One region of the Paenibacillus sp. PDC88 genome, then DNA from elsewhere that is predicted to be linked to it. Evidence: riboswitches for the same ligand, from Rfam matches in the RefSeq annotation. Region 1 holds a riboswitch; the other holds the start of a gene.
What was found. Region 1 has a riboswitch for cyclic di-AMP ahead of BLW49_RS18100 (hypothetical protein). Riboswitches for the same ligand answer to the same signal wherever they lie in the genome.

Region 2: linked by a shared signal. The riboswitch ahead of BLW49_RS27360 (C40 family peptidase) and the one ahead of BLW49_RS18100 (hypothetical protein) in region 1 are both predicted to bind cyclic di-AMP.

Annotation. Positions count from the first base shown of each region.
Region 1 is NZ_FNNT01000006.1:36,453-44,368, forward strand. It holds gene BLW49_RS18070 (extracellular solute-binding protein) at 1-468, opposite strand, end outside; gene BLW49_RS18075 (carbohydrate ABC transporter permease) at 521-1,423, opposite strand; gene BLW49_RS18080 (ABC transporter permease) at 1,441-2,409, opposite strand; gene BLW49_RS18085 (alpha/beta hydrolase) at 2,445-3,200, opposite strand; gene BLW49_RS18090 (serine hydrolase domain-containing protein) at 3,581-4,495, shown strand; gene BLW49_RS18095 (HAD family hydrolase) at 4,636-5,289, opposite strand; gene BLW49_RS18100 (hypothetical protein) at 5,502-5,915, opposite strand; cyclic di-AMP (ydaO/yuaA leader) riboswitch at 6,056-6,213, opposite strand; cyclic di-AMP (ydaO/yuaA leader) riboswitch at 6,354-6,577, opposite strand; gene BLW49_RS18105 (glutathione peroxidase) at 6,954-7,433, shown strand; tRNA gene BLW49_RS18110 (tRNA-Leu) at 7,520-7,602, opposite strand.
Region 2 is NZ_FNNT01000019.1:14,041-21,956, reverse strand. It holds gene BLW49_RS27380 (transglycosylase domain-containing protein) at 1-281, shown strand, start outside; gene BLW49_RS27375 (YwhD family protein) at 410-916, opposite strand; gene BLW49_RS27370 (M1 family metallopeptidase) at 1,020-3,002, shown strand; gene BLW49_RS27365 (hypothetical protein) at 3,015-3,836, shown strand; cyclic di-AMP (ydaO/yuaA leader) riboswitch at 4,143-4,284, shown strand; gene BLW49_RS27360 (C40 family peptidase) at 4,291-4,758, shown strand; gene BLW49_RS27355 (GNAT family N-acetyltransferase) at 4,884-5,381, shown strand; gene BLW49_RS27350 (c-type cytochrome) at 5,495-5,857, shown strand; gene BLW49_RS27345 (4a-hydroxytetrahydrobiopterin dehydratase) at 5,951-6,247, opposite strand; gene BLW49_RS27340 (hypothetical protein) at 6,489-6,782, opposite strand; gene motA (flagellar motor stator protein MotA) at 6,930-7,730, shown strand; gene motB (flagellar motor protein MotB) at 7,717-7,916, shown strand, end outside.

The DNA.
Region 1 (7,916 bases):
GCCAGTCAGCTCCTCCAGCTGCTCACCAAGGCCGGTCAGCTCATAGGCTGCTGCCACGTTGGGCCAGCGCTCTTTCCAATCTTCTGGGAATTCATACAGCAGTCCTTGATCGATATAATTCATCGCATCCCCATGCACGTAGTTCCATGTCGCTACATCTGGCAGGTCACCAGAGTTGATCCATAAACGAAGCTTCTCGCCCCAGGAATCCCACTCAATAAAGTTATACTCCCAGTCGATGTTGTACTTATCCATCCAGAACTGATGGAATTCATTGTCCAGCTGCCCTTCCTTCAATTGAATCGTGCTCGCTACGGAAACCGTCATTTTGTCCACGTAGTTTCCATTCTCATCCTTTTCGTTCCCACCGGATGCGCCTCCGTTAGAACAAGCTGTCATGACGAGCAGAACAAGCGACATGACGGTTACCAGTGCAGATTTCAACAATTTCTTCTGATTTGTTTTCATGTTATACCCCCATGTTTGATATAGAAGCTGAATGAAAAATATTAATGTATGATCAGGTCTTGATTGCCCCTGTTAGTACCCCTTTGGCAAAATGCTTCTGAAGCAGCGGGAAGAAGCACATAATCGGAACCATGGTCACAAAGACAGCGGCCATCTTCATTCCCGTAGAGAACGAGTTCTTTCCTACCGCCTCCACACTCGATGCATTCGACGCATTGGTCGAGGATTCCACGATAATGGCCCTCAGCACATTTTGCAACGGCAGCTGATCCTGTCTCCTCAGGAAGATCATGGCATCATACCAGCTGTTCCAATACGCTACACCATAGAACAAAGTAATCGTTGCTATGATCGGTGCAGCAAGGGGAAGTACAACCGAGAACAAAATTCTCCATTCACCGGCACCATCGAGCCTGGCTGATTCCATCAGTGATTCCGGCAGGCTATGAAAGTAATTCATCATCAGGATCATATTAAAGGCACTGAAGCTGCCTGCAAGAATGACGGACATTAATGTCCCTGTCAGATGCAGTGATTTCATGACAAGATAGAGAGGTACAATGCCCCCATTAAAAATCATCGTAAAAAGAACAAGGAAGAAGATCAGCTTCTTGCCCGGAAATTTATTGCGGCTAAGGCCATAAGCCATGCTTGTCGTTAAAAACAAACTGAGTGGCAGCCCAATCACAAGCAGCTTGGTTGTATTCCAATATCCGGTCAGGATACTCCCATCAGCAAAGAGCGCTGTATAAGAATCAAATGTGAACTCTTTAGGAAACATGAGCAGCGGATTCTCCGCATACTCCTTCGGCGTTGCGAACGAGATCATAATGACATTCCAAAAAGGAATTAAGATCAGCAGCGCCATCACACTCAGAACGAAAAGGATAAAATAATCGATAAACGTCATTTTATTGCTCAGGAACTTTGGTTTTTTTCTAGCTATCGTGCTCATCAGTTTATTCTCCTCTCCTATCGGAACAACCCGTCTCCGCCCAGCTTCTTGGCTACCCGGTCCGCTGCCAGCAAGAGGAACATGTTCACAAGTGAGCGGAACAGGCTGACTGCAGTCGAGAATGAAAAGTCCGTCGAGGACTGGAAGGTGATCCGATAAATATAGACATCAAGGACTTCGGACACATTCTGTGTCGCTGCATTCGCAAGGTTGAAGATTTGATCAAAACCGGAAGACATCAGCCCGCCGACATTCAAGATGAACATGACTGTAATCGTCGGAAGAATATTCGGCAGCGTAATCCGGAACATCTGCTGAAGTCTTGATGCACCATCAATCTGGGCTGACTCGTACTGATCCTGATCAATTCCTGATATGGCCGCAAGATAGATGATGGCTCCCCAGCCTGTTGATTTCCAAATATCTGTGAGCAGGAGCATCGGCACGAAGGTATCCTCTGATCCCAGGAAATTAATCGTTGGCAGGCCGACTAATGCAAGCGCACTGTTCACTAGTCCATCGTAGGCGAGGACATTGATGACAATACCTGAGACGATAATCCAGGATAGAAAGTGCGGGAACGTAAATACCGTCTGGAATATTTTTTTCGTTCTTCGCATCCGAAGCTCATTCAGCATCAGTGCCAGCAATATCGGAAACGGGAACTGGACGACCAGCTTCAAAATGTTGATATATAACGTTCGCCATACCGCATCAATAAAGGCAGGGTCTCTGAACACGTATTCAAAATTCTCGAAGCCGACCCAAGGACTTCCCCATATGCCCAGGTTCGCTTTATATTCCTTGAATGCGAGCGATAACCCGCCCATCGGCAGATAAGCAAACAGGATGAGCCAGATTAACCCTGGTATGAGCAGGGTATAAGTCATACGGTGTTTCCAGATCTCTGAGAACAGTCTTCGGCTTCTGGTTGGATCTGGCTTCACTTTTTTACCAGACCCAGACTCTAGAGCAGCTGGTTTCAATTTGCATCTCCTCACTCTTCATAGATCTAATCTTCTTAAGCTTCTTCACAAAGAAATTCAAAAGCAGTACCTAAATGCCTTTCCCAGAAAGACCAGTCATGAGCTCCCGGGCTCTCTACATACTTGAATTTATAAGTTGAATGATTCATATAAGCGGCAAATTCTCGATTCATGTCTACAAAAGGATCGTCACTCCCGCAGCAGCAAAGTATGGATGGGAGTTTCTTCCCTTCTTCAGCCCGCTCGCGGGCAAGCGCATACAAATCCTCTTGTGATTGAACCTCAAGATTTATACCGAATACACCTTGCATTTCCTTGATCATGTCAGAGGTCATGTCACTTCTATGCAGTCTCTGCTGGATATCCGTCACCCCTGAAAATGAAACGACTTTACGGTAACGTTCTGGATAAGTCAGCCCGCATTTGAGTGCTCCGTATCCTCCCATCGACAATCCTGCGACATAAGTCAGTTCGGGATCCTGGTTCATGTGGATGAGATTGGCACAAGTCCTGGGCAGCTCCTCCGTGATGTAATAAAAATAATCCAGCCCATGCGCCATATCGGTGTAGTAGCTTCTATTGGCCTCCGGCATGATAACTGTGCATCCATATTTCTGCGCATACGTCTCAATTGTGGTCATACGATGCCAAGTGCTCGCATTATCTCCTGCACCGTGCAGCAAATAAAGCGTGTACTTCGGTCGTTCCCCGTATTCTGTTGGAGAGATGACATGGATGCTTGTCGTCATACGGAGCGTCGGCGAACCTGTCTCTATTGCTATATAGGCCATAAAACCTCCTTTCTGATCCACTTTTTCGAATCGTTTCACCATACTATTATACGGTTATTCCTCTGTTTTACGTTAATACAGTCATTTGGAAGCGCTTGCTTCGAATCGTTTCGATTCCTATCATAATCTCTTCGCTTAAAGATTGTCAATGCAGTTTATACTGTTTTTTTACCAATCTCTAAAAAGCACAGCTGAAGATATTGACTTTCAAATGACCCTGTAATACCATATTTCACGAAATTCAGAGGACTGGAATCAATCTCCTAATCTCCCTCAAGCTGATTTATGAAATTGATTCCCTGTTCTAAACGTTTCGAAGCTATGACTTGTACTGAAACCAGTGTCAGAACACTGCTGGCGAATTAGGAATGGAGGAAACTATGATACGTACATTGAGCGGCTTTGAGAAGAAGATTAGATCACAAGACTTAAATGTCTTTTCGATTCGTGTGCTGCAGGATGGCGGGCTGGTTGGAGAATGGAACCGTGATCAAGACATGCGTCGTCAGCAACATTCTATCAGCAAATCATTTACATGCATGGCCGCTGGTCTTGCCATTGAGGAAGGAAAGCTCACACTGGATACAAAGCTCGGTGAATTTTTCAATTACAACACCACTTACCGCTCTCAGGATCCGCAGCTCCCTTCTCCTGATGAGCTCACCCTTTATGATTTGTTACGGATGTCTTCAGGGCATGACTCTCCACCGCTATGGCTGCCGGAGCGGCAGTCACTGACGGAGAAGGATTGGGCAAAATACTATTTATCCCTGCCGCTGAACCGCCCTCCCGGCAAACAGTTTACTTACAGCAGCGGCGATACCTTCATGATCTCGGCGTTGATTCAAGCAGCCGTCGGTGAGACGGTCCACCGTTATTTGAACTCCCGTTTGTTTGATCCTCTGGGTATACATCACGTGGAATGGGAAACCTCGCCTCTCGGAGTCACATTGGGATGCGCAGGTCTCGTGATCAGCACCGAAGAATTAAGCAGATTCGGCCAAATGCTGCTGGATGAGGGGGCTTATGAGGGCAAGCAGCTGGTGCCTGCAGAATGGATTCAATTTGTGACTCGCAAGCATATTGATTCTGTCGGTGAGGGAGACTGGTCGCTCGGCTATGGCTGTCAGTTTTGGATGTGTTCTCACGGAGCATATCGAGGGGATGGTGCACACGGCCAGCTGCTCGTTATCATACCGGACCGGAGAGCCGTGATTGCTGTTAACAGTGAGGAAGATCGTATACAGTCTATCCTTGACGCAGTGTGGGAAGATGTCCTGCCTATTTTAGAATAAAGCCGCCTGACTCATTCTTGAACCAACTCCCTGAACGCAGGAAAACTGCACCCCAGCTGTTAGCTTGCGGCTAACCATTGGAGCGCAGTTCCTGCACAGCAGCTACTATCTGCTGTATAAGCCTCAGTTTATTATTAGGTTTATAGAAGCAGGGCCGTCAGTGCGTTCAGATCATTCACAGTATAGTCCGGCGTATCCTTATCATCAGTGGAAGGCTGATAGCGGCCGTAACCCTGCATAATTCGAATCGTAATCATTCCAAGTGATTTGGCTGGGATAATATCATTATCAATACGATCGCCGATCATGATGGATTCCGAGGGCTCAGCTCCGGCTGTTTTCAATGCATATTGATATAAGCGCACATCTGGTTTAGACAAGCCTTGTTCGGCCGAACACGCGATAACATCCACATAAGAACGAAGTCCATATTTCTCCAGCCGCGCTTCCGTACCCGGACTTTGGTTAGCCACGATACCGATCCTATAGCGTTCACCCAGCTGCTCAAGAACAGACCGAGCTTCAGCGTAAGGCTCCTCAAGCTCCTTTTGAAACTTAAGCCTAGGCTTGATATACTCTCTGTCCTCCTCGGAAGGCACAAGCTCCGAAATCGCATACTGCATGGGAGAAGCTATGTAATTGGAATAGCTCTGAATAAATTTGCTGCGTACGTCCTCCATTGTAATGTTATACCCGAGTCCATTTGCTTCTCTCACAAATTGGCCGATAATGTGATCAACGGGAACCCATTCATTTACGAGTGTATCTCCTATATCAAAAAAGAGCCATTTCACATGATCAAACTTCCCCATAATGCCATTCTCTACCTTTCTATCTGTAAATATAGAAAAAGAGACCCATGCTTATATCACGAGTCTCACATGCTATGTTTCCTTTAACTCCAGTATATCAATCCTGTATCTAATTACGCAAACTGTATAGTAAGCACCTACACTAGCCATAAGCCGCAGCCTCCTGCTTCTATCGCTGTGTGCGTGCAGATCAATTAATTAACGGCAGCCCGTTCTCCATTTAACAGAAATCCTACTTCGCCCTTGATTGTAAAAATAACGTGGTCTGCGCCCATACCGCGGTATACTCCGCGAGGATGATTCAGCTGTGTAATAATGGTAATCGGCTTACGTGTCCAGGGTCTGCATATTTGCAAAAACCGGCAGGTCAGATTCAAGCTGTTCTCAAAAATAAAAATACGTCCTACCGCCGCATTAGGCAGCAGCCATTTACTTGTAAACGCCGTATCCATACGTATAATGTGCTCTACTCCAAGCCGTTTGACCTGCTTCTCTTCCTGTGCACTGTTCGTCAGAACAGCAAAAGAAAGCTTCTTGTACATTAATAATCGAATAAAATTTCTGGCCGCTTCATTTGGCGCCGTAACTAAAATAACTTCATCACTCATTACAATCATTTCCTCCCTGTAATAGAAAAAGACAACAAAAAAAGAACACCGACGATCAAAGGCATGCCCGGTGCTCTCCCACCTATATATCAGAACATGGCAAAACATGACCTGTGATATAGGCGCTACTCGGCTTGCTGCCTCTCCCTTTGTTACGCTTACGAGGTTAGCTGTCGGATTCGGACAAGAGAGATTGCCCTATTCACGGCAATAGCCATGAAATTCACCCCATGGATCGATGCATCCACATCTGGGTCCCCCGCTTTTTGGATCAACAAAAATTCAGCGCATAAATAAAACCACAGAGGATTAAACCTCTGTGGCTGATCGCTCACAAGATTTATCATTCCTCTCTCAAACGTTGGCACAGACGATACCTAGAGAATATTCACGTTAAGCTAAGTGAAGGAAAGAACCTTGCATCTCTTCCACATCTCTAGTTCAGCTCTGTACAGCTTACGAGGTTAGCTGTCGGATTCGGACGGTGAGAGTCGTCCTATCTGTTCCTGATGATTCCATATGACATTCCACATGAATCTTCGGTTCAGAATTCACCCCATGCATCGTGTATCATTCGGCTCTCACACCGAATCAAGCACGCTGCCTTACTCTGGTTCCCCCGCTCTCCGCCATATTAGGCAGAAATTAAGCGATCATAGCAATGAGAAACTATTTAAATAAACGGTTGTTCGTTTGCTCAAGATTTACGATATGAATCATACACCCGTTGAAAATCGATGTAAAGCTCCTTCAGCGGCTCATCTTGACGATTTAGCGTTGTTTTTGGATAGAATAAGAGTAAAACATTCATCAATATGCATGCAGCTTATCTGTTCTCAGTTTATCTCGTTATTTCGTTTAATTCTAATGCCTAAGTTTACCTTCGACAATCGTCCTCCTCAATTCTTAAGCTTTGTTTGACTTTCTCCATATATTGTTTAAAATTAAATTGTTATCAATATATATAAAGAGATTGATGAGGAACGGCAATACAAGCATCATTTATATTCCAAATTTATAGAAAGGATGGATGAAGGCATGTCGATTTATCAATACCAAGTGAATACACTTAAAGGCCAGAAGTTAAGTATGGAGGAGTACAAAGGAAAAGTACTCTTGATCGTAAATACAGCAAGCAAGTGCGGATTAACCCCTCAATACAAAGGACTGCAGGAGCTATATGACAAATTCAATGACCAGTCCTTTGAAATTCTCGGTTTCCCCAGCAACCAATTTGCCGAACAAGAACCAGGCTCAAATGATGAAATCGCGGAGTTCTGTCAAATGAACTATGGTGTGAGCTTCCCGATGTTTGAGAAGATTAAAGTCAACGGAGATGAGGCACATCCGCTATTCAAGCACTTGAAGGACAATGCACCAGGTATACTTGGCTCCAAAGCAATTAAGTGGAATTTCACCAAATTCCTTATCGATCAGAACGGAAATATTGTAAAAAGATACAGTCCACAAACGACACCGGACAAGATTGAATCGGATATCGCCAAGCTGTTAAAATGAGTATTCTGCATGTAATCCCCGTCGAAACCCACAATGGGAGCAAAAAAAAGAGCTTGAAGCAAATTGCTTCAAGCTCTTTCGTATGATGCGGTCGAGAGGACTCGAACCTCCACGGGTATACACCCACTACCCCCTCAAGATAGCGTGTCTGCCATTCCACCACGACCGCGCATCTTGTATAGCATTTTCTTGCCAACAAAATATATTATACACACTTATCAATCATAAGTAAAGTGATTATTTTAAAATATATTTTTTAATTTTTAGAGAAGGCTGTAAAGTTAAGTCAGTGTTAATATATATTACATTAAAAATAGGTATTTAACTGTTTATAGGATATTATTCCGTTTTATTATTGACATTATAAGGATGTTTATGTGAAAATACATATCAAACATAACGATATTCAAAGATAAATTGACATATACATAACATTCAAATTCACCCAAGATGGTTATCGCGTTTAACACAATAAGGGGGCGA
Region 2 (7,916 bases), on a different contig from region 1:
TCTTCGCCGAATACACAGAGAAGGCGCTTGAGAATGTGCCTCCAAAAGTATTTCCTGTGCCTGAAGGCGTGACCAGTGTTTATGTCGATCCGACAACTGGCAAGCTTGCCGGCAATTATTGTGAGAATCGCAGGCTCGAAGTATTCCTTCGCGGCACAGAGCCGGCCGAATATTGTACCGAGCATTATGCTGAGCCGGAACAAGACTCGACGGAGCAGGATATTGAGAGAGAACGAGATGATACTTGGTGGGATCACTTTAAGAATTGGTGGACCAAATAAGCCTGAAACCTGGGTTTTACGTACGTGCTTGGTGACTCCGTGCCCGGGCAACGGCACGATTAAACAGCAAAGAACCGCAGAGCTGATGAACTTCAGCCCTGCGGTTCTTTTAGATTTGAACAATATTATCAGCTCTCCAGCGCTTGCTTCAATTCTTCTGGAGAAGCATTCCACCAGTCCTCATTATGAGCTATAAGCAGCTTCTTCAATGCTGCTTTCTCTTCTGCTCCCAGCCCATCCAGCATGATCCGGCGCTTCATTGCATAATCCATCTTGTTCACATGATCGGCGAGAATCTTCCAGCCCCGTCTCGCTTCCGTATCAATCCACATTTCGCATGCGGTGGCGCCTGCATACAGCTGCCCTTCCGGAGTACGGTCCACTGCCACCCATACGAGCCACACCTGGCGGCCGTTCGGCACATCTGCCTTATCCGCAGAGAATTTAATCCCCCGCTCCACTTTGCTCTTCGCATGCATGGCGCCAATATCAATCTTCGCCTCTCCAGCATCAATAATGACAGGAGATAAGTTGTTCAGATCAATGGATCCTGCACCAAATCCTTTATGCTTGCTCTTACTGCTTACAATATTCAAGGCAATTTGTTTCTTGCCGCTTTGACCGTTTTGTTCCATTGATTATGGCCTCCAAAAGTTGATACCAATATTTTAACTAATATTTGTCCCGTTGCAAACATATACATGCCTTAGATGCTTGTCAACGGGAGGTATATAATGTATGACCCCAGTTCGCGCGAAAGTTATTCTATCTTCTATTATTGCTGTCTGTGTCCTTGGCGGCACACTGCTGCTCAGTCTAAGCGGCTCCCCGGATGCTCTACCTGCTCTCGCACCAAATACGGCCAAGCCTGGGGCTAATCCAGCACCTGCACCGGTACAGGAAAGCGTTCAAACTCCTCGAGCTGAAGTGCTGAGCGACCGCATTGTCGAATATCACATTGACGTGCAGCTGACCGAAGAGAACACTTTAAAAGGCACCTCCATCATGACCTGGACTCATCCGGGAACCAAAACCGTAAATGAATTATATTTTCATCTATATCCCAATGCTTTCTCCTCTGATCAGACAACCTTTATGAAGGAGTCCGGCGGAAAGCTTCGAGGTGATGTTATGCCGAAGGACGGCTATGGCTCCATGAAGCTTACCGAGATCAAAACGATAGAAGGATTGTCCCTATTACACCGCATTCAGTATGTTCAGCCGGACGATGGCAATATGAACGACCGCAGTCTTGTGAAGGTTCGTCTGCCCAAGCCTGTCAAAGGAGGCGAAAGCATTACATTGAACATAGCCTTTGAAGTCGAGCTGCCTAAAATTTTTGCCCGGATGGGTACAGCAGATGAATTTGTCATGGCAGGTCAGTGGTTTCCTAAAATAAGTGTCTACGAGCCTGCTGGCAGACGTAATCGGACAACCGAAGGATGGAACCTCCACCAATATCACGGGAACTCAGAATTCTATTCCGACTTCGGAATTTACAGTGTACGGATAAAGGTCCCCGAAGATTATATCGTGGCTGCAACCGGATTCCCGACCAAGCCTTATACGAAGCAGGATGGCCAGAGGGTTTACCAGTTCTATGCTGATGATGTTCATGATTTTGCCTGGGCGGCTTCACCGAACTTTATCGTAGCTGAGGAGCCATTCTCCTCACCAAATGTTCCGGGAGTACGCATTAAGCTGTATCTTGATCCGGCTCATGCGGATCTGAAGGATCGCTATTTTTACGCAGCCAAATCTGCACTTTCTAATTACAGCGACTGGTACGGAAGGTACCCTTACTCTACCCTGTCCATCGTTGTTCCTCCTATAGAAGCGAATGGCGCGGGAGGAATGGAATATCCGACACTGATTACTGCCTTTGGCGCGGATGACACCTCTCCTGGTTATGAGCTCGAGAGAACCGTCATTCACGAGATTGGCCATCAATATTTCTATGGCATGATCGCGAGCAATGAATTTGAAGAAGCTTGGCTGGATGAAGCATTCACCTCCTATGCAGAAGATCGCCTAATGGAACAGGAATATGGTCTAACTCCCAATCTGCCGCTGCAATCTGCATCGATGAGCTCGCCTGCTCCACTTACACAGGAAGCCTGGAAGTATGACTCTCATAATCACTATGCAGAGAATGTATACACAAGAGGCAAACTCGTCCTCCTGGGTATAGAACAGCAGGTTGGTACCAAGAAGATGGATCAGATTATGGCTACCTATGCAGCCAAGTATCGGTTCAAGCATCCGACGACTGCTCAATTCCAAAAGGTTGTAGAGCAGGTTACCCGCAGATCGTGGGACACCTATTTTGACCAATATATTTATGGCAGCCAAATGGCTGATTTCTCCGTAGATTCCATCGCCATCAAGGAACAGGGGACATCCGAGGAGCCAAGCTATATTTCCTCGATCAGAGTGGCGAAGAATGCAGGCGATTACTCAGAGATTCCTATCGTATTTACTTTTGCAGACGGGCATATGATTCGCAAGGTATGGGACGGTAAAGGTGGAGAAATCATCTACAACCTGACTTACAAATCTCCGCTGGATTGGGCAATGGTTGATCCTGAGTACTCCATCACACTTGAGAACAAGCATATGAACAACTACTTAAAAGCTGAAGGAGATGAAGTATTGGAGACCCGGTTTAATATCAGTATTACCAAAGTGTTGGAGCTCTTGCTCGGAAGTCTGTCATGGTGAGGTGTATAGTGGATGAAATCTTATCTCTCCGAAGGTTTTAAGTTAGTGAAGCGTCATTTTCTAATCGTCATCTTCTTGTTTCTGTACCAGCTGCTATGGGGTGTTCTTCTGTACAAAGTCGTGTCCTCTGCGGTCATCCCCTTGCTTATGCGCTATCCAGATCCCCCTCCTCATGAGCTCAGCCAGATCTTGTTCTGGTTAGAGGGGCAGATCAGCTTGAGCACCAGCTCCACAGTCCATGAATATGTATGGCTGCTTGTCCTCATGTTCATTTTAAGGATGCTCATTACTCCACTGATTCGGGCGGGTCTGTTCCACAGCCTTCATGAAGAGTCAAGCACCAAAGGCTTCTCCTTTTTTCGAGGGACACTTAAGCACTGGAAAAAGACATCGTTACTCTATCTCATTGAGATCATATTGCTGCTGCTGCCTGCCTACTGGATCCTTCCAAAGGTGCTCCCCATTCTCATGAATGCAGTCTACAATCAGAATCTTCTTCTGCAGGCGGCTCCTTACGTCATCTTATGGATCGTTTATGCCTACATCATCAAGCAGCTGCTCCTATATGTCCAGTTTGGACTGACAGGCAATCGAAGCGGCCTTGGTGCTGTATGGATCTGCCTCCGTCATGCACTTCCTGTCACTGGAGTTGCCCTGACACTTAGCACACTTGCCATTCTGCTGTTCAGTGCTTTCACGGCCGTATCTCTCATATGGACAGGACTTTTAGCCCTGATTCTTCAGCAGTCTTATCATCTCGTTCGATCACTCATCAATGTATGGAAGATTAGTTCTCAATTCAGTATTTGGCGATCCAATAGCGAAGATGCCTGAATTTATTGTCTCAATTAATATCCTACCTCTCTTGTCCAAACCGCACTCCAGCGCGAATACAACGCTTTCATAGCAGAAATTAAGTCCGACTGCTTAACGTCAAAAAAGTTCACAAGTCTCGCTCTTTTCCTAGAGTGAGGCTTGTTTTTTGTAATATTTTATCTAAAAAACGATTGCCAAATTTACACAATCTCTGTTACAATAGGCCCAGAACTTCTAGTAACAACTTTGTAATAATTGTTGTAACTTTTACTAACTAACTAAGTACATAGTCTTACAAGAGTGAGCGACTTTCACAGGTGCACATCATTAGAACAGCCAAATTCCTGGCATCTGGGAAGCGGGGGAACCACTTTTATGGGTGAATTGATCTCGCAACGTAAGTGATCATAGGGGAACCTTCTACCGAATCCTTAAGCTAACCTCGCAGGCATTGGAAGGGGATTATTTTTTCTTGAAAAAGTCACTAACTGCTGCAGCACTGAGTCTTGCTATTGCATTCTCCATCGGAACAGGAAGTGCATTCGCCGATTCCAAAATGGACAAGGTCATTGATAACGCTAAGGGAACCGAATATAAATATGGCGGTACGACTTTAAACGGATTTGATTGCTCTGGTTTTACCATGTATGTATTTGATAAACTCGGCATCGATCTGCCTCATCAATCTGGTTCTCAATACAAAATGGGCAAGTCTGTATCCCGTTCTGAGATGAGACCTGGCGACCTTGTATTTTTTAACACAAGCGGAAATGGTGTATCCCATGTCGGCATCTTCGTAGGTGACGGTAAATTTGCACATGCTTCCTCCTCCAAAGGAGTTATTATCAGCAAGCTGGACGAGAGCTACTATGAGAAACGTTACATTGGTGCAAAACGTATCATGAGTACGGAAGAATACGAAACTGCTGCATTAGATTAAGCAACATTGTGCTGGAACGACCCTATAGCTCGAAGATTAGATTACTAAATAGTAATCCATCTTCGGGCTTTTTATATTATATTAGGGATGACTATTGGATGAGGGATGGCAAAGGAGACGATGACATGACGCAGAAAGGAACGACCTTTCATGCCCTTCCTATGAGTGAAGAGCATGCAGCTGAGATCTGCACTTGGCAGTACGAACCTCCTTATAACATATACGGCTGGCTGCCCTGGGAGCAGATGAAGGCACTTGAGATTGAATTCGGCGACCCTAAGCTCCGAGATACACAGTATTTATCCATTGTAAATGATACTGGTGAGCTATATGGCTTCGCACAATTATTTCCTCTAGCCGGTGTGACCCGGCTTGGTCTAGGCTTGAGACCTGACCTGTGTGGGCAGGGGTTAGGGGCTCCCTTTGTAAGCACCATTGTACAGGAGGCTGCTTCCCGGCAGCCGCAGAATGAGATTGATCTTGAAGTTCTCACCTGGAATAAAAGAGCGATCCGCACTTATGAAAAAGCGGGATTTACCATTCATGATACCTATGAGCGTCTTACACCGGAGGGTCCTAAGTTGTTCTTCTGTATGGTGTATACCGGAGTAAAACTCAAATAGACATGATTGTCTCTCCTAACTTTTGTTTAAATATTTACCATAAAATACTATGAAGCAGGTTCATGATCCTTTATAATAAATGAAGGATTGTACATAGTAGGAGGACACAACGAATGAAGAAATGGATCATGAGTGGGTTATTTTTCTTCGCTTGCGCTTTTGCCCTCGTGTTAATGTTTACGGTTCCAGGAAGAGAACATGTGGCTGAAGAGGAACAGCCTCCGGCAATGCCCGAGGTAACGCTAGACGCTGCGGCTGCTGAGGAGAAGGCGAAGGCAAGCTGTATTACTTGTCACGGTAACCAACTGGAAGGCGGTATGGGACCGTCACTGCAAACCATTGGTGCAGAGCATGATGCCAATAAGCTGTACCAGATTATTAGTGAAGGCACAAGCGGCGGGATGCCGGCGTTTGAAGGTCAGCTCACAGAAGAAGAGATTGCGAACCTTGCTTTGTGGCTGGCCGAGAAGAAGTAGAATCATATAACTTAAATAAAACACGCCTGCAAGAGTTTGTATCTGTCATCAGAACGCACTCCTACAGGCGTGTTTTGTTAATTCCATTGCAGCTTAATTTTGCATCATTCTATCGTAAGCTTCATTATATTGTTGTGCTTCTTTAATATCGATCGCTGTTATTCCTCCATCATCCCATGAAGTGAGCCGCAGTGTGACCACTTTATGATCGATGGTGATAAAAGGGTGATGATTGAATGCTTCGGATATTAATCCGACTTCATCAACAAAGGCAATCCCCTTCATGAAGCTGGTAAACGTGAACTTACGGACAATCCAGCGCCCCTCTTCGTATTCCCAGCCCTCAAGTTTATCTAGATGAGCTTCTACTTCCTCTTGTGTAAAGACCATCGCTTCAATCTAACCTCCTTGATAAGACGTACTTACATTCAGCAGACCCGGTGCCTCACGTAAATACAGGCACTGCAATAAATGCAGTAAAAGAATGCTAAGCATATCAGCAAGCTTAGGTGCAATTCTATCTCTATATTTACTGATATCTTACAATAAGGAACCGTTTGCTATCTGGTAAACGGCTTATCGTGTTCCATCTTATCATGTAAGCGATCCTAATTCCAGCGCCCCATTAGCCCTAAATCAGGGTTACAAAGTCCAGTTCATCCTCGCCTATCAATATATTCAGACGATGATTTTCCTTATCGTGAATCACGACCCCACTTCCAACCGTGATCATGGATTCGCTTCCCAGCGCGTAGAACAAATCTTCTGCAAGCGCTTCATCCACCTCGCGTCGGTCTGCGGCTCCAAGCCGCTCCCAGTCCTCTTCTTCCATCTCGAAGAAAGTATATCGATCCGGAATTTTTGCAATAGCCTTTATCAAATCTTCTAATATGTCGCTATACTCACGTCCATGTTTTACGCCCATATGTGTGTTCACTCCATTTTTAGTATCGTGTTTCTATTATACCGGAAAATTAACCCTTCACAAAAATGAATAACGTGTCGATAAATATTATAAATCAAAGGGATATCTTGAAAGGATTCAGATTAAATCTCATGGATGAGGTGTATGATGGAAATTTCAACAATTATTGGACTGATACTAGGGTTAGTGTCCCTAGTTGTAGGTATGATCTTTAAGGGTGCACCACTTATTAATTTGGTGAACAACCCTGCAGCTTACCTGATTATTTTCGGTGGTACGATAGCTACCATTTTTATGGCCTTCCCCATGTCAGAGGTCAAAAAAATACCCAAGCTGTTTAAGATTGTCTTCATGAAGCAGAAGATGATTGATAAGGTATCACTGATCAGCATGTTCTCGGAGTGGGCATCCATTACACGTCGCGAAGGACTCCTCGCACTCGAGGCAAAAGTAGACGAAATTGACGATAATTTCCTGCGCAGCGGGATGCGTATGATTATAGACGGCAATGATCAGGAATTTGTCAGTGACGTCTTGATGGAGGACATTCACGCAACAGAGGAACGACACAAGACAGGTGCATTGATCTTTTCTCAAATGGGTATGTATGCTCCTACGCTTGGTGTTCTTGGCGCGGTTGTCGGTCTTATCGCCGCCCTTGGCGATCTGAGTGATATGGACAAGCTGGCTCATGCCATCGCTGCTGCCTTTATTGCGACCCTGTTAGGTATATTTACAGGATATGTGCTCTGGCACCCTATTGCGAATAAGCTCAAGCGTATTTCCAAAAAAGAAGCCGAGCTTAAATTAATGATGGTCGAAGGTCTGTTGTCCATCCAATCCGGTGTATCCACCATTGCGATCAATCAGAAGTTGTCCGTATTCCTGACCCCGAGCGAACGTGCAGAGCTTGCAAGCAAGGAGGGAAGTACAGGTGAAAAAGACTAAGAAAAGACATGAAGAGCATGAAGAGCATGTAGACGAAAGCTGGCTGCTGCCCTACTCTGACCTCATGACATTGCTTCTTGCCTTGTTTATCACTTTGTTCTCCATGAGCTCCATTGACGCTCAGAAGTTTGAACAAATGGCGAGTGCTCTAAGCAGTGCACTTAATGGCGGTACAGGCGTTCTGGA